3 regions of the Thioclava sp. IC9 genome follow, and region 1 is predicted to be linked to each of the others. Evidence: riboswitches for the same ligand, from Rfam matches in the RefSeq annotation. Region 1 holds a riboswitch; each other region holds the start of a gene.
What was found. Region 1 has a riboswitch for thiamine pyrophosphate ahead of thiM (hydroxyethylthiazole kinase). Riboswitches for the same ligand answer to the same signal wherever they lie in the genome.
Positions count from the first base shown of each region.

Region 2: another riboswitch for thiamine pyrophosphate. It lies ahead of thiC (phosphomethylpyrimidine synthase ThiC); the one in region 1 lies ahead of thiM (hydroxyethylthiazole kinase).
Region 3: another riboswitch for thiamine pyrophosphate. It lies ahead of thiB (thiamine ABC transporter substrate binding subunit); the one in region 1 lies ahead of thiM (hydroxyethylthiazole kinase).

Region 1 is NZ_NBNX01000002.1:496,514-504,140, forward strand. It holds gene B6V76_RS07855 (hypothetical protein) at 1-25, shown strand, start outside; gene tenA (thiaminase II) at 137-808, opposite strand; gene thiD (bifunctional hydroxymethylpyrimidine kinase/phosphomethylpyrimidine kinase) at 805-1,608, opposite strand; gene thiE (thiamine phosphate synthase) at 1,605-2,219, opposite strand; gene thiM (hydroxyethylthiazole kinase) at 2,216-3,004, opposite strand; TPP riboswitch at 3,066-3,160, opposite strand; gene B6V76_RS07880 (cytochrome c) at 3,471-3,926, shown strand; gene B6V76_RS07885 (PQQ-binding-like beta-propeller repeat protein) at 3,970-5,676, shown strand; gene B6V76_RS07890 (SMP-30/gluconolactonase/LRE family protein) at 5,819-6,673, opposite strand; gene B6V76_RS07895 (2-dehydro-3-deoxy-6-phosphogalactonate aldolase) at 6,670-7,278, opposite strand; gene B6V76_RS07900 (2-dehydro-3-deoxygalactonokinase) at 7,275-7,627, opposite strand, start outside.
Region 2 is NZ_NBNX01000010.1:19,050-26,676, reverse strand. It holds gene yghU (glutathione-dependent disulfide-bond oxidoreductase) at 1-683, opposite strand, end outside; gene B6V76_RS18300 (BLUF domain-containing protein) at 1,019-1,444, opposite strand; gene B6V76_RS18295 (5-formyltetrahydrofolate cyclo-ligase) at 1,628-2,275, opposite strand; gene B6V76_RS18290 (S8 family peptidase) at 2,709-5,075, shown strand; TPP riboswitch at 5,159-5,279, shown strand; gene thiC (phosphomethylpyrimidine synthase ThiC) at 5,394-7,190, shown strand; gene B6V76_RS18280 (FAD-dependent oxidoreductase) at 7,187-7,627, shown strand, end outside.
Region 3 is NZ_NBNX01000005.1:32,994-40,620, forward strand. It holds gene B6V76_RS13755 (leucyl aminopeptidase family protein) at 1-397, opposite strand, end outside; gene B6V76_RS13760 (hypothetical protein) at 483-863, opposite strand; gene B6V76_RS13765 (carbonic anhydrase) at 1,031-1,681, shown strand; gene B6V76_RS13770 (hypothetical protein) at 1,819-2,511, shown strand; gene B6V76_RS13775 (DUF4139 domain-containing protein) at 2,543-4,144, opposite strand; TPP riboswitch at 4,318-4,422, shown strand; gene thiB (thiamine ABC transporter substrate binding subunit) at 4,459-5,451, shown strand; gene B6V76_RS13785 (thiamine/thiamine pyrophosphate ABC transporter permease ThiP) at 5,427-6,989, shown strand; gene B6V76_RS13790 (ATP-binding cassette domain-containing protein) at 6,973-7,627, shown strand, end outside.

The sequences.
Region 1 (7,627 bases):
GGAAAGCGACGAGCACAAATCCTGAGCCTCGCAAATCCGGCCCCGCCATCGACGCCCGACAGGCGATCGAGGCGCGCGAAACCGGCGAGCGGCAAGGACCGGAAGCCGACGAAGGCGCCCCCTTTCGGTTCGCGCCTCAAGCGGCAGGCTGCTGCCAGCTTTCGCCGCGATAGGCGCTGTCCCAGAACCGCCATTCATGCCAGCAACTCCGCGCGAAGGCGCGGTGCATCCGGGCTCGCGCGGGCGCGTCTGCAATCGCGCCCAGCCTGTCCGTCAGCTCCAGCATCCGCGTCACGCTCTGATCGAACGCCTCTCCGGAATAGGTCGCGATCCAGGCCGCATAGGGATTTTCAGCGCCGTTGACCTGCGCGATCTCCCGACCGATATCGCGATAGATCCAGAAACATGGCAGCAAGGCCGCCACCGCTTCGGGAAGATCGCCAATCGCAGCGCTGCGCAGCAGAAAAGAGACGTAATGATCGCAGGCCGCCGAAGGCTCGATCCGCGCGAAATCTTCCGCCGAGACGCCGAACAGCCCCATGTAATGCGCGTGCAATTCCCGCTCGACGGCGATCGCTCCAGCCGCCGATCCCGCAAGCTGGGCCACGGTCGGCGCATCTGGGGCTTTGGCGGCGGCCAGCGCGAGCGCGCGGGCGAAGCCTTCGAGGTAATGTGCGTCCTGAATGATGTAGCCCTGGAAGGTTTCCCGATCGAGGCTTCCCTCTGCCAGTTCGCGATTGAAAGGCATGTCATGGATCTGACGGCGCAGCGGCGCGGTCGCCTGCGCTAGGTCTTGGGCGAAGCTCATTTCTTCTTCTCCTGGAATGCGTGGAAATGGTGCACCGGCCCGTGCCCCGACCCGACAGTCAGCCGATCAGCTGCCGCAATCGCCGCGCTCAGATACGCCTTCGCCCGCTGGGTGGCCTCCGCGAGCGGCACCCCTGCCCCGAGCCATGTCGCCAGCGCCGAGGACAGGGTACAGCCCGTCCCGTGCGTGTTGCGCGTCGCGATGCGCGGTGCGTCAAGCCAGAGCTCTTCCTGCGCCGTGACCAGCAGATCCGGGCTTTGGTCGCCTTGCAGATGACCGCCCTTCAGCAGCACCGCACGCGGCCCGAGCTCGCGAAGCGCATGGGCCTGATCGCGCATCTCGTCGAAGCGCGTCGCCTCGGCGCAGCCCAGCAGATCGGCGGCCTCGGGCAGGTTCGGCGTGATCAGATCGGCCCGGGGCAGCAGGCTGTGCAGCGCGGTCACCGCCGCCTCTGCCAGCAGCCGATCGCCGCCTTTCGCGACCATCACCGGATCGAGCACTACCGGACAGTCGAGCCCGGTCAGCCTCTCGGCCACAGTCTCGATGATCGCGGCATCGCCCAGCATTCCGATCTTGATCGCGTCGATACGAACGTCTTCGCGCAGCGATGCCAACTGAGTTGCGATCAGCGCCGTGTCGCACAGGCTCACCGCCTGCACGCAGCGCGTGTTCTGGGCGGTCAGCGCGGTAATCACGCTCATCGCGTAGCCACCATTGGCGGAGATGGCCTTGATATCGGCCTGAATGCCCGCCCCGCCCGATGGGTCGGAACCCGCGATGGTGAGAATATTGGGGATCATGTGTCGCTCCATGCGTTGCGCAGGGTTCGGGTGGCGCGCGCCATGTCAGGGGCACGCGAGATGGCGGAAATCACCGCGAGACCGGCACCGCCCGCCGCGCGGATTGCGGGCGCGTCAGTGGCAGTGATCCCGCCGATCGCGAGGCAGGGAAGATCGGTGCGCGAAACGATCCGGGCAAAGCCTGAATGGCCGATCGGGGCGGCATGGTCGGGCTTCGAGCCGGTCGCATGGATCGGACCGACGCCGAGATAATCGATGCCGGGAGGAACGGCGGCGATCTGCGCCTCGGTCTCGATCGAGAGGCCTAGGAGCATGTCGGGCCCGATCCGGCGGCGGATCGCGGCGGGGTCGCCATCGCTCTGGCCGATATGCAGCCCGGCGGCCCCAATCTCGATGGCCACCGCGACCCTATCGTTCACGATCAGCGGCACGTCATAGGGGGCAAGCGCTTCGACCAGCGTCCGGGCCAGCGCGGCGAATTCCGCATCGGGGAGCACCTTGTCGCGCAGCTGCACCCAGCCTGCACCGCCCCGTGCCGCGGCCACGGCTTGCGCGAGCACCGGCTGCGGGGCGGCCGGGTCGGTGACGAAACAGATGGACGGGATCATCATGCGGATTCGATCCGAGCTCCGGCGCTCAGCGCCTCGGCGTCGATCGCATAGAGCGCATCGAGGAACGCGACCTGAAAACTTCCCGGGCCTGAGGCACTCGCCCCGGCGCTCTCCCCGGCGAGCCCGAAATAAGCCAGCGCCGCGACGACCGCCTCGAAGCGAGGCTGTCCCGCGAGAAACGCAGCCACCAGACCGGTCAGCGAACAGCCCAAAGCGGTCACGCGCGGCATCATCGCATGGCCATTGGCGACCCGCGCAGCGCGCTCCCCATCCGTCACAAAATCGACCGCGCCAGTCACCGCAACCACGGCCCCGCTCATCCGGGCCAAGGCCCGTGCGGCGCCTTCCGCGGTCTCGACACTCTCAGTGGAATCCGCCCCTTTCCCCGCGCCAGCCTCGCCCGCAAGCGCAAGGATCTCCGACGCGTTGCCGCGGATTGCCGTCGGGCGCAGTTCCACGAGCCGCGCACCGAGCGCTCGCCGATAATCCGTCGCGCCGACCGCGACAGGGTCTAGCACCCACGGGGTTCCCTGCGCGCTCGCGACCTTGGCCGCCGCCGCCATCGCCTCCGCCCAGGGCGGCGACACCGTGCCGATATTGATGCTGAGCGCCTGCGCGAGTCCGGCGAACTCGGCCGCCTCCTCGCGCGCATGCACCATCGCGGGCGAGGCGCCGGAGGCGAGCAGAACATTCGCCATCACGTTCATCGCGACGTAATTGGTGATGTTGTGAACGAGCGGCGCGGTCTGCCGCATCGCCGCGAGATATTGTCCGGGATCTTCCATCGCTCTCTCCTTGGCTGCGGGCATCAGGAGAAGAGCGAGGGGGCAAAGGCGGGAACGCGCCTGACCGTCTCACGCGCCTCCCTCCGCCGGCATTATCCGGTTCAGGTTCTAAGGGTTCGTCTCAGCCCGGTTGCCCGAGCGCCCCTGTCGCTTCGCTCCGAGAGGTGACAGCCTTCGCGCCGCCCGTCAAGCCGGGTCAGACGAGGCGCCCACAGCTTCGCCGCGATCAGCATCCAGCGCATATCCGTGAACGGCGGAACGGTTCTGGTCGCCGTCATATGGCAGGCCGGAAAGAGCGAAGATACCGGCGTCGTTTTCGGATCCGCTTTCCCATCCGAAACATGCTCGGTGCAGCCCCGTCTGCCTGATGCCCGCAAAGCAGAATGGAACAAAGGCACCTTGCATCCGTTGGGGAACCATATCCCACACCGCTCCGTCCCAGCATTATTGAGCGAGGTTTTTTAGCATGAGACGTCTAGACACGCATTCCGGAACGGCCCTGACCGGCCTCGTTACCGCCCTTGTCCTCTGCGCGAGCGCAGCCTACCCGGGCTCTGCGGACCAGCAGACCCTCTTCACATCCAAGCAGGCATCGTCAGGCCACGACGTGTACAAGAAGCACTGTGCCGATTGTCATGGCAGCGATCTGATGGGGGATGCAGGCCCCGCACTGGCGGGCAAGAAATTCGCCGACAGCCTCGATTACAGCGGCATGACCGGCAAGCAACTATACGACTTCATCGCGAAGCACATGCCCAAGGATGACCCGGGCGAGCTGACCGACAAGCAGTATCTCCAGACATTCGCCTATCTGCTTTGCAAGAACGGTTTCAAACCCGGGGACAGCGCGATCGACCAGAAAGCGATCGATGCGATGGACCTGCAGCCGTTGCCGGACTCGTCGCAGTCATCCTGCGACTGACCCGACCGCCGCGGCTGATCATTTCAAGAGAGGAGGACCGAACATGGCACATTTGCCACCATTCACCGCGACCTCGCGAGGCGCCGTCCGACCTCTGATCCTGTCCGTATGCGTGGCGGCCCTGCCGGCACTTGCGCACGCGAAGCAGAGTGACGAGATCCAGGGCACGAGCGACACGAACCGCGCCCAGATGAAGGAGCTTCCCGCTTCGGCGAATGTCGCTGTCGACGACAACGCGATGCGATCCGCCAAGGGCAACAAGTCCGATTGGTTGCTGCATGGCCGGAGCTACAGCAATCAGCGCTATTCGCCACTCGACCAGATCACGACGGACAATATCGACAAACTGCACCCGGTTGCCTTGGTGCAGACCGGAAAGGTCGCCAGCTTCGAGACCACGCCGATCGTCGTCGATGGCGTGATGTATATCTCGACACCGATGGTCGATAACGAGATGACGGTCATGGCCCTCGATGCCGCAACCGGCGAGACGTATTGGAGCACGACCTATGACGTCTCGCAGGTCAAGACCTGCTGCGGCCCGGTGAACCGGGGCGTGGCCGTGGGTTACGGTAAGGTCTACATTGCGACGCTCGACGCCAATCTTCTCGCGCTCGACGCCAAGACAGGCAAAAAGGTGTGGAAGACCAATCTCGCAGACCCGCAAGCGGGGTTCTCGGAAACGATGGCGCCGCAAATCTATGACGGCAAGGTGATCGTCGGCAGTTCCGGCGGCGAATGGCCGATCCGCGGCTTCGTCGCCGCGATCGATGCGAAGTCGGGCGAGGAGGTGTGGCGCTGGCACGCGACGGATCCCGACACGTTCGAGGGCGACTCGTGGAAGTCCGGTGGCGGCATGGTCTGGACGACCCCCGCAATCGATCCGGAGCGAAACATGGTGATCTTCAGCACCGGCAATCCGAACCCCGACCTCGACGGCTCTAGCCGCAAAGGCGACAACCTCTATACCGACTCGATCGTCGCGCTCGATGCCGATACCGGCAAGCGCAAATGGTACTATCAGGAGGTCAAGCACGACGTCTGGGATTACGACGCCGTCAGCAATGTCGTGCTCTTCGACGCCAAGGACTCCAACGGCAAGGTCGTTCCCGCTGCGGGCGAGGCCGGCAAGGTCGGCTGGCTCTATGTGGTGAACCGCGAAACCGGCGATCTGATCCGCAAGTCGGACCCGCTCGTGAAGATGTCGGACAACATGTTCACGCCGCCGACCAAGGACGGAGTTAAGATTCTCCCGGGCGCCAATGGCGGCGCGGAATGGTCGCCGCCGGCCTACTCGCCGGAGACCAACCTGTTCTACGTCATGGAAATGAACCAGTTGATGAACTTCACGACCGATGGCGAAACGACGACGCTGCCGGGTACGCTTCGGCTGGGCAGTACGTTCAAGAACGTCAAGGGCGACGAGGCGATGCAGACCGGCGTGCTCGACGCGGTGAACGTCAACACCGGCAAGGTCGAGTGGAGCTACGACGCGCCGCAGCCGATGATCGGCGGCGTTCTCGCCACGGCCGGGAACTTGGTCTTCACCGGCGAGGGCAACGGCATGTTCGACGCCTTCAATGCGAAATCGGGCGAGAAGCTCTGGAGCTTCAATCTTGGTGCCGGCGTCAACGCACCGCCGATCACCTATCAGGTCGACGGCGAGCAATATGTCGCGGTCGCAGCCGGCGGCAACTTCCAGCTCGGCTTCCCGCGCGGCGATGTCGTGGCGATCTTCAAGCTCGACTGATCCGCCACGAAAACACGTTCAACCTCAAATTCAGGGCCGCGACGCATCCGTCGCGGCCCTTTATGCAGAGAAAGTTTCCGGCGCCTGAACGGCTATCTCGTCTCCCGCGGCCGACGAGATTCGCGCGGCAGGAGCGTCGCGATCACCCGGGCAGGCGCACCGCGGGCTCGGGCCGCCCAGCGACTCCGGCGGGGGCGCAATAGACCCGGCCCTGCGCGGCATCGGGTTCCTCGATCCCTTCCTTCGCCGTGGTGACAAAAAGCGTCTTGAACTCCGGCCCGCCGAAAGCCGGACAGGAACTGTGCCGTCCGCCGACTTCGATCGCCCGGTCGAACCGCCCGTCGGGCAGGTAGCGCGCGACCCGCCCCGAACCCCATTGCGCACTCCAGAGCGCGCCCTCGGCATCCGTCAGCCCGCCGTCGGGGTTCAGGCCGTCCGCGCTCAGATCGACGAAAATCTCCGGCGCGCCCTCTGGCCAGCCTTGCGCATCCAGCGCGACCGTCATGATCTTGCCTTTCGGCGTGTCGGAGAAATAGGCGCGCCTTCCATCGGGGGCGAAACAGATCGAATTGGGGATCGAGATTTCGGGGAAAAGCCGCTCCGCCGTGCCCTCGAAATAGCGATAGATCGCACCTGCGCCGGTCTCCGCGTTTCTGCCCATCGTGGAGGCCCAGAATCCCCCCATCGGATCCGCGCGGCCATCGTTGCAGCGGGTGTCGTCGCGGTCGGCCTCGATCGCGACGAGCGGCTCATGCGCACCCGAGGCAATGTCGAAACGGCGCAGCCCGGTTTCGGTGGAGATCACCAGCGTGTCGGCATCGACCCAACCCGCTGCAGAGGCCATCTGCCCAATGTTCCATTCGCGGGCCCCGCTCGCGTCGCGGCTGAGCAGCCGCCCTGCGAGGATGTCGAACCAGAACAGCTGGCCGCGTTCGGGATGCCAGAGCGCGCCCTCGCCGAGAAAGCAGTTGCGGTCGTCGTAAATCTCGTAGCTCATGCCGTGCAGACCTCGTCATAGCGGGCGACCAGCGCGCGGGCCTTTCCGGCTACGGTATCCACGCTGTCGCCGGGTTTGTAGAGCGACGAGCCGATGCCGTAGCCCGCAGCGCCGGCCTTATGCCACTCGCCCATGTTTTCGGCGGAGACGCCGCCCACCGCGAAGAGCGGCACTTCGGGCGGCAGCACCGCGCGCATTGCGCGCAAGCCCACGGGGCCGATCAGCTCGCCCGGGAACAGCTTGAGCCCGTCCGCTCCTGCGGCGAGCGCCGCGAAGGCCTCGGTCGGGGTCATCACGCCGGGAAAGCTCTGCAGACCGGCGGCTTTGGAAGCGGCAATCACGTCGGTGTTGCAATTGGGCGAGACGATCAGCTTCGCGCCGGTCGCGGCAACAGCTCCGACCTGATCCGTGGTCAGCACCGTCCCCGCCCCGATCAGCGCGTCCGAGCCGAAGCGCTCCACCATCGCGGCGATGCTGTCGAGCGGGTCGGGGGAGTTCAACGGCACCTCGATCCGGGTGACGCCCTCGGCGATCAACGCCTCGCAGACGGGGATGGCTTCGGCGGGAGTGATCCCGCGCAGGATGGCGATGATGGGTCGGCTCATGTTTCGGCTCCGATGGTCTGGTGCGCGGCATAGAGCCCCGCGAGGGTCACGTCTTCGGCGTCTTGGCTGGTCGCATCAATGCCGCGACCTGCCAGCGCCCGGGTATAGAGCGGGCTGAGAACGGGGCTTCCGATCAATGCGACGGGCTGACCCTGCCAGAGATCGCGCGCGGCGGCCAGTTCCCAGCCGATCAACAGCCCCGAGAGGCGGCAGGCGGCGGTTTCGGGCGATTGCGCGCCCAGAAGCGCCCCGGCCCGCAGCGCGAACAGCGCCCCATAGGCGCCCGCAGGATCGGCCTGCGCCTCGGATACCGCCGCGTCGAACGCTGCCATGTCCTGACAGCCCTTAC
Region 2 (7,627 bases), on a different contig from region 1:
GCGTCATAGAGCCATCCCTTCACCAGCCCGCCATACCACGGGAAGACCGCGATATCGGCGATGGTGTAGTCGTCGCCTCCCAGATAAGGCGTTTCGGCGAGGCGGCGGTCGAGAACGTCGAGCTGGCGTTTGACCTCCATCGCGAAGCGGTTGATCGGGTATTCCATCTTGGTCGGCGCGTAGGCGTAGAAATGCCCGAAGCCGCCGCCCAGATAGGGCCCGCTGCCCATCTGCCAGAACAGCCAGGACAGGCACTCGGCGCGCTTGGCCGGCTCGGTCGGCAGGAACGCCCCGAATTTCTCGGCCAGATAGGTCAGGATCGCACCGGATTCGAAGACGCGGATCGGCTCGGGGCCGGAGCGGTCCATCAGGGCCGGGATCTTGGAGTTCGGGTTGATCTCGACGAAGCCGGAGCTGAACTGGTCACCCTTGCTGATATCGATCAGCCAGGCGTCGTATTCCGCGTCCTCGTGACCAAGTTCGAGAAGCTCCTCGAACATGATCGTCACCTTCTGACCGTTGGGGGTCGCGAGGGAATAGAGCTGGAAGGGATGCTTGCCCACGGGCAGCGACTTGTCATGGGTCGGCCCCGCAATGGGGCGGTTGATGCTGGCGAAACGTCCGCCGCTTTCCTGAGACCAAGTCCATACCCGGGGAGGCACGTAATCGTCGCTATCACTCACCTTGAAATCTCCGTCTTGTTGGTGCGTCAGGCTCGGCAATGCACAGCCGGACGCCGCAATTCCATCGGCACGACGATCTTCCGACCGGCGCCCCGTTTCTGTCTCTCCGCCTTCGCATCGCCTCGAAGAGTCCTCGTAGACATAGCGGGACTTTGGCGCTGTCCAAGGAAAGAGCCGGGAAGATCCGTGTGATCCGGGCGCTATGACCTTCCTCGGGGCGGTGGCCCCGGTCTGCGGATGTCGCTCACTGGGGCGTGACGAACCTTTGGAGATGCAGGCGCGGACGCCTCAACGAAGGCTGGTATCTTCGGAACGATCGGCGAGGTCGTTTCCTGCTAGGCGGCGATTTCTTCCCAGTCGTCTTTCGAGAGAACCTTGCAGAGATCCTCAATGGCCGCTTGTGTCATCTTTTCCGGTGCGAAGCTGCCGTCGATTTCGTAGCGGCTCAGGATCTCCCGTTTTATCCCGGACGTCTGGATCAGGTGCATGCTCCATTCCGCGAAGAGGCGATGTTCCGCGTCCCCTGCACATAAGATACGGATATCGTCGTGCCGAGGATCGCCCAGCAGGCGGAGCAGACATTTTGCGACCGCGTCCCGCTCACCCTCGAGAAGTTGCATGAAACTGCGATCACTGACGATCAGGGCGCCCGTGATGCCATCACGCAAATTATTGATGCGGGATTTCTCGAGGATATCGTCGACGGTTTCAGGCTGCAGATCGCGGTGCCTGGATGAATAGACAAGTCTGGTCAACTGCAAGATGCAAACCCTCCGGCATTTTCATTTTTTTAGACCGAATGCTCGCGCGCGCCGACGCTGTCAAGCGCCATGGCTGCGCACGTCCCCGCTGAGAGCACTGAATGTCGCGGGCTGCCGATCGTGGCGATCGGTGAACGTTGAGGGGAGCTTTTTTGTCACCTGACAGGCAGATACTTCAGCGCGCTACCTCTTCAGGTGCGTCCCGTCCGACAAGAGCGCCTCGTCCATCGGCACGTCCCAGGGCATCGGATAGATCGTGGGCAGTTGGCAGCCCGCAAACCCAACGCCGATGGTCCGCGGCGGCGTCTCGATCCGTGCCAGCGTCCGGTCGTAATAGCCGCCGCCGTTGCCGAGGCGGTGAAGGGTCTCGTCGACACCCACGAGCGGCGCGATTACCACGTCCGGGCGTCTGGGTTCGCCAGAAGCCGGCACGAGGATGTTCCAGATGCCGCGCGCCATCCGGCAGTCCGGGCTCCAAGTGTGGAATTCCAGCGGCGCATCTTTCGCGGTGACGACGGGCAACAGGATCTGCGTCCCCGCCTCGTGGACCCTGCACATCCACGACCGCAGGTCCGGCTCGCCCCTGATCGGCCAGTAGACGGCGACGGTCTGGCCCGCTCGGGGGGCGACGAGCCGGTCGAGACCTTCGATCAGGCAGGCGGTCGCGCGCTCTCGATCGTCCGCGCACAGGGTGCGTAACTTGAGCAGCCGCGCGCGCTCGGCCCGTCTGAACCGCGCCACGTCGCGGGCGGTCTCGGGATCGAGGGGGTGTCCGTCGACCAGCAGATGGGCGAAGCAGGCGGGGCTGCCTCCGGCGCTGTCCTCTTCCATCGTCAAGCCATCCCTGCGTGCTGCGCCCTCGATAGTCGGACCCGCGCGCCGGATTTTCAAGCACGCCTCGCGGCGACCGCGCCGGAAGGGCACCGTTCAGACCTGCTGACCACTGGCGACGGGCTTCAATTATTCGTGTTCGGCGTTTTTCCGACAGGCACCCTTTCGCGATTTCGGTCATAAGGCGTTCGCGAAGGCGACATCGGGACATTCGGCGAAGGATCGTCGGCACCTCGTTCGCCTCAAAGTGACCCCCCTTACGAGTTCTCGGTGGCGCGATAGATCGCCGTCAACAAATCCCGACGTGTTGGATTGGCACCGGAAACAGGCGCTGTCGACGCGCGTGGGGACGTACAGGAACGCAGCTCCCATGCAGGCAAAGATGACCGGAATATCCTCTCAACGGGCTGAATTTTCAGCGAAAGGGCTTTTGATGAAAGGCGGATACTTTCTGGCGGCGACGGCTTTGTCGTCGCTTGTCGTGACCCCGGCCCATGCGCGGGACCTCAGCGAGCACATCCGGCTGGCAGGTCGTGCAACAGTCTCCTACGGGCTGGTGCAGGACCGTCCCGCGGCGCCCGGCGCGGCCGACATCTCTTCGCAGGGAATCGCCGCGAATTCCACTACGGTGACCGGCTCCAACAGCATGCTGCTTCTCTTGGGTCTCGGTGCGGTGGGGCTGGCCGCGGCTGCGGGGGCGGGCGGCGGAGGTTCCTCGGGTTCTTCGGGCGCGAGCGACACACAGCCGCCATCGCCGGGCATTGCGCCGCGTCTTGGGACCGGCGGCAGCGTCAGCAGCTTCGAGACCAAGGAATATTACGCGAGCGGCGGTCTCGCTCAGACCGAGGCGGCGTATCGTTATGCTGAAGGGGCCTACGGGCTCGGCACACTCGTGTCGGTCTACGACACCGGGGCGGATGTGACCCATCCCGATCTCGCCGACAATATCGATGGTGCCCTCTCCTACAGCTATTTCGACAACAGTTCCGATGTCACCGACAGGGACGGGCACGGCACGCACGTGGCCGGGGTCATCGCCGGTGTGCAGAACGGGCAGGGGATCGAGGGGATCGCCTGGGGGTCCAAGCTGATGATCCTGAAAGGCGTCGGAGGCTCGGTGCCTGCGGGCAGCTATGCGGATGCGATCACGCGGTCGGTCAAGGCCGGGGCCGCCTCGATGAACAACAGCTGGTCCTATGTGGACAGCACGGACAAGACGCTTACGATCGACCAGTTTTCGAGCGCCGACCAGATCCGTCTGCAGCTCGGATCGGCCACGATCGACGCGCTCGATGCAGCCGCGAAAGCGGGCATGGTCAGCGTGTTCGCCGCGGGTAACGACGGCGGCGCCAATCCCAGCGTGATGGCCGGCCTGCCGGAATACTTCCCGGAAATGGACGGCTCGATCCTCGGCGTCGTGGCCGTCGACAACAACCATCAGATCGCGAGCTTTTCCAACCGCTGCGGCGAGGCGATGAATTACTGCCTCGCGGCGCCCGGCGTGAGCATCCTCTCGACCTATCCGAGCGATCTCGGCGGCGATTACGCCTACATGAGCGGGACTTCCATGGCGACGCCCTATGTCACCGGCGCGGTCGCGGTGCTCAAGAGCGAATTCCCCGAGCTGACAGGTCAGCAAATCGTGCAGATCCTCGAGACCAGCGCGACCGATCTCGGCGCGGTCGGAATCGACCCGGTTTATGGCTGGGGAGAGCTCAATCTGCGGCAGGCACAGGCACCTGCCGGGACGCTGAAGGTCGAGACGACCAGCTCTCTCGACGGCCCCTCCGTGCCTGCCGCCCGAAGCGCGATCAGCGCAAGCCGCGGCGTCGCCGGGGCCCTGCGCGCGACGCTCTCCAACCAGCGGATGATCGTCACCGATGCCTATGATCGGGGCTATCATGTGCCGACCAGCAGCTTCGTGGCGGATTACGCGGATGCCAGCGCCGCCCGAGCCGCGACGGAAGCCTTCGCGATGGGACGGACGGATGCGATCAATCTGAGCGCGGGCACCGGCACCTTGTCACTGTCGCGCGGCGACGGTTCTGCGATTGCCGGAACAGGCTGGGTCGACAGCGCCGCGATGGCCGCGCCATACCTGAAATCTTTCGATGCCACATCCGCGCTGCATTACGAAATCGGCCTCGGCGACGGGCTGTCGGCGTCGATTTCGCAGGCAGGCGGCGGGGCTGGAGATATCACCTCGCATTACATCGCCGGCTCGCTCAGTGCCCGGTTTGGCGTTGGCAAGCTCTCGATGACCGTCGGCAGCCTGCATGAAGACGGCGGCTTCCTGGGAACCTCGGTGGGCGGCGCGTTCGGTGGCGGCCTGTCCAGCGATACCCGCTTCGTTCAGCTCGGCATGAACGTCGCCCTCGGTGACGGCACCTCTCTCGCGTTCACCGCGGCCAATGGCAGTTCGAACTTCTCCGGAGACGGTTTGCTTCGCTCCGGCAGCGGGCTGCACTCGAACGCCTATGCCGTGGGCCTGAGCAAGACAGGGTTTCTGTCCGGCGATGATCGTGTCTCCATCGGGATTTCGACGCCGATCTCGCTTGCCTCGGGCAAGATGACGATGAGCGTGCCGACCGCCGTCGGGGCCGCCGTCGGAAACACGCGCTCCGACAAGGTGGTGATGACGACCTCCTCGGTGAATATCGAAAGCGCAGCACCTCAGCCCGACCTTCAGTTCGGCTATTCGCGCACGGCGGGGATCGGTCGTCTCGGCGCGGGGCTTGTCTACGAACCCGGGAAGCGTTCCGCGGTGGGGGTTTCGCTGGGATGGACGGCGCGCTTTTGAACCGCTGACGCCGGGCGCGCCGATCACGACCGCCGGATGCCACGCGGACGCGCCTTGCCAGGTTCGCACTTCGCTCCTACAACAGGATCACGCAGGGGAGTCCCGCTTAGGGGACTGAGAGGCTGACAGGGTGAAAACCCGGTGACGCGACCCTTTGAACCTGACCCAGTTGATACTGGCGTAGGAAGCTAGGCGAGCAGACCGGGAAGAGTCTTTCTCTCGTTGCGAGCCATGACAAAAGGCCGTTCGGCCTTTGGTTTCCCAAGCGTCTCTCAATTGGTGTCCTTTGAGATCGAATGCTTGAGGAGCACCGAAACGATGAACATTCCCAACCCCAAGATCACCACCGGTCCGCTGCCGGCGTCGCGCAAGATCTACGTCGAGGGCGCTTTGCATGAAGGTCTGCGCGTGCCGATGCGCGAGATCGCCGTGCACCCCACTGCCGGGGAAGCACCGCTGCCGGTCTATGACAGTTCGGGCCCTTACACCGACCCCGAGGTCACGACCGATATCAATGCCGGTCTCGCGCCGCTGCGCCGGGCATGGATCGAGGCGCGCGGCGATGTCGAGAGATATACCGGGCGCGATGTCCGACCCGAGGATAACGGCTTTGCCCAAGGGGCGCGGCTGACGCCGGAATTCCCGGTCAGGCGGCAACCGATGCGGGCCAAGGGCGACCGCGCGGTAACGCAGCTGGCCTACGCCCGCGCCGGGATCATCACGCCCGAGATGGAGTTCGTCGCGATCCGCGAGAACCAGTTGCGCGAGGACGTGGGACCGCGCGACGGGCAGGACTGGGGTGCAAACCTGCCCGATTACGTGACGCCGGATTTCGTGCGCGACGAGATCGCAGCGGGCCGCGCGATCATTCCGGCCAATATCAACCACCCGGAATCCGAGCCGATGATTATCGGGCGCAATTTCCTCGTGAAGATCAACGCCAATATGGGCACTTCCGCCGTCACCTCCTCGATGGAGGAAGAGGTCGACAAGCTTGTCTGGGCGATCCGCTGGGGCGCCGACACGGTGATGGACCTCTCGACCGGGCGCAACATCCACAACACCCGCGAATGGATCATCCGAAACAGCCCCGTGCCGATCGGGACCGTGCCGATCTATCAGGCGCTGGAGAAGGTGAACGGGATCGCCGAGGACCTGACATGGGAGGTCTTCCGCGACACGCTGATCGAACAGGCCGAGCAGGGCGTCGACTACTTCACGATCCATGCAGGGGTGCGTTTGCACATGGTGCCAATGACGGTGGAGCGCGTGACCGGGATCGTCAGCCGGGGCGGCTCGATCATGGCGAAATGGTGCCTGCATCACCACAAGGAGAGCTTCCTCTACGAGCATTTCGAAGAGATCTGCGACATCTGCCGCCGCTACGACGTCTCGTTCAGCCTCGGCGACGGGCTGCGGCCGGGCTCGATCGCGGATGCCAATGACGCTGCGCAATTTGCCGAGCTGGAGACGCTGGGCGAACTGACGAAGATCGCCTGGGCGAAGGACTGTCAGGTGATGATCGAGGGGCCCGGTCATGTGGCCATGCACAAGATCAAGGAGAACATGGACAAGCAGCTGGAGTGCTGCCACGAAGCGCCGTTCTACACGCTCGGTCCGCTGACCACGGATATCGCGCCGGGTTACGACCACATCACCTCGGGGATCGGGGCGGCGATGATCGGTTGGTTCGGCTGCGCGATGCTGTGCTACGTCACGCCGAAGGAACATCTGGGCCTGCCCGACCGCGACGACGTGAAGACCGGCGTGATCACCTACAAGATCGCCGCCCATGCCGCCGATCTGGCCAAGGGGCTGCCCGGGGCGCAGCGGCGCGACGATGCGCTGAGCCGTGCGCGTTTCGAGTTCCGCTGGGAAGACCAGTTCAACCTCTCGCTCGACCCCGATACCGCCCGCGAATTCCACGACGAGACGATGCCGAAAGAGGCGCACAAGGTCGCGCATTTCTGCTCCATGTGCGGGCCGAAATTCTGCTCGATGCGGATTTCGCACGACATCCGCGCCGAGGCGCAGAAAGAGGGGATGGAGAGCATGGCCGCCAAGTTCCGCGAAGGCGGGGAGCTTTATGTGCCCCTCAAGGGATCGGGCGAATGATCACCATCGCAGGCGGCGGCCTCGCGGGGCTGTCCTCGGCGCTCGAACTGGCGCGCGCCGGGGCTGCGGTGCGGGTCTTCGAGGCGGCAGAGGAGATCGGGGCGGGCAGCGTGTCACGCTATGCGGGCGGGATGCTGGCGCCGTGGTGCGAAGCCGAAAGCGCCGAGGAGGCGGTGGTCACGCTGGGCGCGCGCGCGGCAGACTGGTGGGCCGAGATCACGCCGGTCACGCGGCGCGGCACGCTGGTCCTCGCCCCACCGCGCGACAGTGCGGAACTGACGCGCTTCGCCCGCCGCACCTCGGGCCATCGCACGCTCGATCAGGCGGCGATCACCGAGATGGAGCCGTCCCTCGCGGGGCGGTTCGCACGCGGGCTGTATTTCGTGGACGAGGCGCATCTCGACCCGCGCCGCGCGCTGCGCGATCTGGCGCGGGCC
Region 3 (7,627 bases), on a different contig from region 1:
GGTCGAACCGATAACCTGCGAGCAGCCAGCCGAGCGCCGTCTCTGCCTTCAAAGATTCCGGCAAATCGCCCTCGATCCGCCACGCGCCTTCGGGAAGGGTCGACGCCGCGCGCGCCAGCGAGAACCGCTCTCTTGCCCGTGCCGCCGCGGTCCCGAGGCCCAGCAGCGCCGCCTCCGCGCCGTCCGCCCCCGGCAGAAGTGCGACCTGGCCGGCCTTCGCCTTGAACCCCGTTGCCTCGACGAAGGCGCGCTGCGCGGGCGGCAGATCGGCCAGAGCCTGCTCCATATCCTCGGGCGCGACGGCGATCAGGGCGCGGGCAGGCGCGTCGGCTTCGGCGAAGCGCATTGCCGGGCGCGGGGCGAGAAAGGAAAAATCTGCGGGTGCGTCTGCGCTCATGGGGGCGGCTCCTTGGCTCTGGTGGTTTCTTCGCCCCAGAGCCTAGCGCCGCGGCGCCTGCCCGCAAGGCCCGATTGCGCGCACTTCAGGAGGACAGGCCGCCGATGTCCCAGACCTCGGTAAGAGATCGTTCCGCGATCCGGCCCAGCCGCGCCATTACCGCCGCCTGCGCCACCGCATCGCCGGTCGCGATACACTCGGACAGGTCGCGCGCGGTGCGCACCATCGACACCAGACCCACATGTTCCGAGAGGTCGATCACCTTGACGATTGCGCACCGCATCTTGGCGCGTTGGCGCCATTTCGCGGCTTCTTCCAAGGCGGCGAGTTGCACGGCGAAATCCTCGACCGTGGCGCAGATGACCCGCTCCGTATCGACCTGTCCCAGCTCCACGTAGAGCACCGATAGCCGCGTCGTATCCAGCGACATCCGTTCCTTGCAACGCAAACGAGACACCTGTGTCACCACGACACTCCCCTTTGATTTCGCCATCACCCGGGCGGCAATATGGCCGACAGGTCTCAAGATTTCATTGAGCGACGCGGAGAAACCTCTCGTAACCCGGCCTGCATCGCGGTATTTGACGCTGCGATAAGACGCGAGACACCAGACCCAAAAACACCGGGGGACCGATGAGAGAGCATGTGAAGCCGCTGCCGAGCTACCTTGTGAACCGTTACCAGGGATGGCACGCGACTGCGTATGACGAGAACCGCGCCTGGTATCGCCGTCTCGCCTCCGAAGGGCAGCGTCCGCGCTCGATGATCATCGCCTGCTGCGACAGTCGCGTGCATGTCACCTCGATGTTCGGTGCCGATCAGGGTGAGTTCTTCATCCACCGCAATATCGCGAACCTCGTGCCGGAATTCACGCCCGATGGCGATCACCATGGCACGTCGGCGGCGGTCGAATATGCCGTGACCAGCCTGAAGGTCGCGCATCTGATCGTGTTGGGCCACAGCAATTGCGGCGGCATCGCGGGCTGCCACGCGATGTGTTCGGGGCATGCGCCGGAACTGGAGGAGAAAAGCTCTTTCGTCGGCACCTGGCTGAACCTTTTGCGTCCGGGCTACGAGCGCGTCACCGACCTGCCCGAGGATCAGCAGGTGCTGGCGCTCGAGCGTGAGGCCGTGAAAGTCAGCCTCGAGAACCTGATGACTTTCCCCTTCGTGCGCGAGGCGCTCGACGCCGATCGGATGACGCTGCACGGGCTGCGCCACGACATCGGCGAGGGTACGCTCGAGCAATACGTCTCCGGCTCGGATCGGTTCGAGAAGCTCTGAGGCTTTGCAAATTCGTTGACCCCCTTCGCGAGGCCGATTGCTCCGCCTTGGGGAAAACCAATTGGCATTCACGGGCTGTTAAGCTTGATGCGCGAGGCTGCGGGTACCCCGCCCACGCCAACGAGCTTTGACCCGACATGTCACCTGCATCCCGACCGCATTGCCAGCATCGTCTCGTCTCCCTGCGGCTGCCGCTCGATATGATCGATCGCATTGCGGCGGAGGCGCGCGCGTTCGGCCTGCCTCCGGCAGAGCTGATCCGGCGCGTCCTGCAGGAGGGGCTGGCGGAGGAGCCAACCTCCGCCCCCTCCACCACGAAAGAGCCGCTGCCGGAAATGGCGGCGGTGCAAGCGGCGCTGGATCAGGCGCGCGATTGGTTCGATCTGCAACATCGGCTGCGGGATGCGGGCTTCGTGCTGCGGCTTGCGGGCGGGGGCGCGCTGGGTCTGCATGCCTGGCCGACGAACCGCTTCCTGTTGCTGCTCGACGAGATCGGCCCGAGCCTGACGGAGTTGGTGCTGCGCTTCGCCGCGCCGTTTCCGGGGGACGATGGCGGCCGCACCAAGATCGTCGGCGCGAGGTCTGGGCAGGGCGCGGCGGAAACGGTGACGGCACAGGCCGCCGCCGCCGAGTATGCCGCGGCGCAGGCGGCGGGGGCGCAAGCCGTGCCGGAGGAGAAGGCGTCCAAGGCGACCGAAAAGACCGGCAGTGCAGAGACACATCCCCCCGAGGCGGCGAAGGCCGAACCGCCCGCGCGCGGGTTCCTGCGCCTGTCGCCAGCGTTGCTCGCGAAACTGCGGGCTGCGGCGAACCCGCGAAACGCAGCCTGATCGCGCGCGGAGGCCTTTGCGTTACGCTGACCTAGCGCAGCACCTTGTCGGTGGGCCAACTCAGCGTGGTCTCGGTGCGGATCGTCTTGGTCTCGTCCGCGCCCAGATCGAAGCGCCATGCGAGCACGCCGCGGCGATGGTCGTAATCGGTCTCGCTCGCGGGCGGGGTCGCCTTGGTGGTGATTTTCAGGTCTTCCTGTTCGGAATAGGGTACCCGGTCGATCACCCGCATCGGCCAGCCTTTGTCCGTCAGGTTCTTCACCTCGATCTCGACGACTTCGCGGCGCTCATTGGATTTCGAGATGAAGCCGCTGTCGCCCTCCATCGTGTCGGGCATCCGGCGGTCCACGCGAATGCCCTCGATCGGCCCGAAGCCCAGCGTCAGGTCATCCCCTGCGGCCACCATCGGCAGATGCGACTGGCCGACCAGCGCGCCATCGGCATAGAGGTTCGCGGGGCCGGGCAACAGGATCTCGCCGGTCTCGTTCTTGCCCTCGGCCACGCGATAGGCCTGCGGATCGGTCAGCGGGGCGGCTTCGGCGAAGACCTCCATCGGGAGGGTCTTGGAATCGAGGCTCAGGCGGAGATCGTCGACCCCGTCGCGCAGATCGACCGCGCTCGGGTAATGGTAGGTCACCGTTTCGCCCTGCATCTGAAGATCGGCGCGGTCGCTGATCGCTGCTTCCGCCATCGGCGCGGCGGCGCCACCCGATGCCGCGAGGGAGCGCTTCATCGGCACCGGTGCGGGCGGCGCATCCGGGTCGCCGATGTGCGCGAGGCGCGGATAGACTTCGCCCGGCTCTGCGCGCCCGCCGGGGCGAGCGGTCGAGAGCGTCAGGTCGACGTTACGCCAGTCCTCGCCGGTGGCCTGATGGACCGAGACGAAGCGCTCCATATCCACCGCGCCCTTGTCTCGGTCGAGCCGCAGATCATAGGAGGGCTGCCACCCGGCATTGTTAACGTAAGAGGTGATCGTCAGCGTGCCCGAGCCCTGCACCTTCGCGCTGAGCATCTCTCGATCTTTCGCCGGGTTCAGCAGCGCATCGAGCGCCGCTCGCGCCTGCTTCACCGCCTCTTTCGCGGGGTCGAGCGCGGCTTCCGCGCGGCGCGCTTCCGCTTCGGCGGCGATTGCGCGTTCGGTGGCCGAGAGAATCTGATCCTCCACCATCTGCGCCAGCGCGCGCAGCTGTTCGGGCGCGGTGACCTGCGAGTCGGTGTTCTTGAGATATGTGATCTGGTCGCGCGCGGCCTGCGCCTTGGCGCGGATCACGGCCACCGCGTCTTCCTTTTCCGCAAGGGCTTCCTTTGCAGAGGCCAGCCGGTCACGCGCAGCCTTCACCGCCGCGCTTTCGGTTCCGCTGGTCGCCGGCGCGCGCCCTGAGATCAGGCTCACCGCGCCGATCTGCACACCGTCACCCGACACCCGCAGCGTCGAGATGTCGGTGCCTTCGGGAAACCCCGGAACCAGCAGGTCATGGCTGCCCTCGGGCGCCTTCACCTCCACCTGCCGCACCACCTGCGCGCCCTGCGGAAAGAGCGTCACGGCCGTGATCTTGCCCGGTGCCTCGATCGTGTCGGCCAAGGCGGGCAGGGCGGTCGCGGCCATAAGGGCCGCCGTCAGGGTGATGCGCATCGGTTCCTCCCACATCCGTTCCGGATCGAGCCTGCGTCGGCCTGCGCGCAGTTGCAAGCCATTGAAATCCGGCGCGGGTCGTCACTGGCGGGAACTCGCCAGAGCGTTCGTGCTAGGCGTCGGGGGGCTACGACTGCTTGCCCTTGCGTCCGAAGCCCCGCGCGCATAGGTTGCGCCCTACCTCGGGGTGCCGGATGATCCGGCTGAGATGCGATCCACGCGAACCCGTTGAACCTGAACCGGTTAAGACCGGCGGAGGGAAGGTAGCCGGATAGTCCGGCCCCACTCCGCCCGGCAAGCCCAAGGAGTGAGGCATGAAAACCCACCTGATGCTTGCGGGAGCCCTGAGTCTGATCGCCACGATGGCGGCGGCCGAGGACAAGCCCGTGCTCACCGTCTATGCGCCTGATTATTTCACGAGCGAATGGGGCCCCGGTCCCGCGATCGAGAAGGGGTTCGAGGCGACCTGCGATTGCGATCTGAAATTCGTGGCGGGCGATGTGCTGCCGCGCATCCTGCTCGAAGGCGACAAGACCTCCGCCGATGTCGCGATCGGTCTGAACACCGACGTGACCGCGAAGGCGCGCGCCACGGGCCTGTTCGCCCCGCATAACGAGGACACGTCCGACCTGACCATGCCGGTCAAATGGGACGATCCGATCTTCCTGCCTTTCGACTGGTCTGAACTGGCCTTCGTCTATGACAAGACCAAGCTGAAGAACCCGCCCACGAGCTTCCAGGATTTGCTGGATGCGCCCGACGACGCCTACAAGATCGTCATCGAAGATCCGCGCAGTTCGGTCGCGGGTCTGTCGCTGCTCTTGTGGGTGAAGGACATCTATGGCGACAAGGCCGAAGAGGCGTGGACGAAGATCGCGCCCAAGGTACTGACCGTGACGCCGGGCTGGTCGGAGGCCTACGGGATGTTCACCGACGGCGAGGCGGATATGGTGCTCAGCTACGTCACCTCGCCCGCCTATCACATCATGGCCGAGGAGGACGACAGCAAGGCTGCGGCGATCTTCCCCGAGGGGCATTACTTCACCCCCGAACTGGTCGCGCAGCTCAAGACCTCGAAACATCCCGAGCTGGCGCAGAAATTCATGGATTACGTGCTGAGCCCCGATTTCCAAGGCATGATCGCGACGGCGAACTGGTCCTTCCCGGCGAAACTGCCCCACGATCAGCTGCCTGAGGTGTTCCAGAAACTCCCGATGCCCGACAAGACGCTCTACCTGGGTGAGGCCGAGGCCGAGAAATTGCGCGGTCCGGCGCTGGACGAATGGCAACGCGCCTTCTCCAGATAAGAGGCACGCCCATCTGGGCGGTGCTGGCGGGTGCGGCTTTGGCCGCGCTTGTCCTTGGCACTTTGGCGGCAGTCGCGCTCCGGGCAGGCGGGCTGACCGGCTTGCGCGAAACCGATCTCGCCGCGATCCGCTTCACGCTCTGGCAGGCGGCGGCCTCGGCGCTGATCTCCTGCGCGCTGGCGGTGCCGGTCGCCCGTGCGCTGCATCGCCGCCGCTTCGCCGGGCGCGGACTGCTGATTTCGCTCCTGGGGGCTCCCTTCATCCTGCCGGTGATCGTCGCGGTCTTCGGGCTGATCGCGGTCTTCGGGCGGCGCGGGCTGGTCAATGCGGCCCTCGCCCCGCTCGGCATCGATCCGATTTCGATCTACGGCGCGCAGGGCGTCATCGTGGCCCATGTTTTCTTCAACCTGCCGCTTGCGACCCGGATGATCCTGCACGGCTGGGAGGCGATCCCGGCCGAGCGGTTTCGCCTTGCCGCGACCCTCGGCTTCGGCCCTGCGGAGGTCACGCGTCACCTTGAACGTCCGATGCTGCGCAGCGTGTTGCCCGGGGCGTTCCTCGCGATCTTCCTCGTCTGCCTGACGTCCTTCGCGGTGGCCCTGACCCTTGGCGGCGGGCCGCGCGCGACCACGGTGGAGCTGGCGATCTATCAGGCCTTCCGCTTCGATTTCGACATGGGCCGCGCGGCGAGCCTTGCGCTGGTGCAGGTCGCGATCTCGGTCGCGGCGCTGCTGATCGCGGCGCGCGCCACCCTGCCGTCGAGTTTCGGCGCGGGGCATGACCGCCGCGCCGCGCCGATCCCGCAGCTGTCCGGCGGGATAGGGCGTGCGCTCTTCGACGCGCTCGCGATCGGGCTCGCAAGCGCCTTCCTGCTGCTTCCCATCGGCACCGTTTTCGCCCGGGGCATCCCGGCGGTGGCCAACCTGCCCGAGATGGTCTGGCCCGCGACGCTGACCTCTTTGGTGATCGCGCTGCTCTCCACGGTTGTGACGCTCGCCATCGCCCTGCCGCTCGCACTGGTGGCGACCCGGCAGCGCTGGGCGGAGATCGCGGCGATGCTGCCGATGACAGCGTCGAGCCTCGTGATGGGCACCGGCGCCTTCCTGATCGCGCGGCCCTTCGTGAACCCGACGAGCCTCGCGCTGCCAATGGTGCTGCTGACCAACGCCGCGCTATCGGTGCCTTTTGCGACCCGCATCCTGATGCCCGAGATCCGCACGCTGCAGGCCGATTACGACCGGCTCGCCGCCTCGCTCGGGCTGCGCGGCATTGCCCGGCTTCGTCTGCTGACGGTTCCGCGCCTTGCCCGGCCGCTGGGGTTCTCGGCGGGGCTGGCCGCGGCCTTCTCGATGGGCGATCTGGGCGTCATCACGCTGTTCTCGGATGGCCAGACCCGCACCCTTCCGCTGGCGCTTTTCCAGCTCATGGGCTCTTATCGCATGGATCAGGCGGCGGGCGCTGCGAGCCTGCTGCTGATCCTCACTTTCGCGCTCTTCTGGGCGCTCGACCGCGCGGGGCATTATGCTGACCCTCGATAAGCTTCTGATCGAACAGGGCGATTTCCGCCTCGAAGCCGATTTCACGATCCTGGCCGGCGCGCGGGTCGCGCTGATCGGGCCCTCGGGGGCGGGCAAGTCGACGCTGCTCTCGGTACTTGCGGGGTTTCTTGGGCCGACCCGGGGGCGGGTGCTCTGGTGCGGCGAGGACATCACCGCGGCGCCGCCCGGCGAGCGTCCGCTCTCGATCCTGTTTCAGGATCAGAACCTCTTCCCGCATCTGCGGCTGGAGACCAACCTCGCGCTCGGCTTGAACCCGAAAGGCAAGATCGACGCCACCGATCGCGCCCGGATCGAGTCGGCGCTGGCCCGCGTCGGGCTCGAAGGGATGGAGAAACGCAAACCCGGCGCGCTGTCGGGTGGGCAACAAAGCCGCGCGGGCCTGGCGCGGACGTTGCTCCGCGGTCGCCCGATCCTGCTGCTGGATGAGCCTTTCGCAGCCCTTGGCCCGGCGCTGAAATCCGAGATGCTGGCTCTGGTGACCGGGATCGCCCGCGAACAGGGCACGACGGTCCTGATGGTCAGCCACGATCCCGAGGATGCGCGTGCGCTCTGCCCGCAGACGGTTCTGGTGGCCGAGGGCCGCGCCCATGCGCCGCAAGCGACCGGGCCGCTTCTCG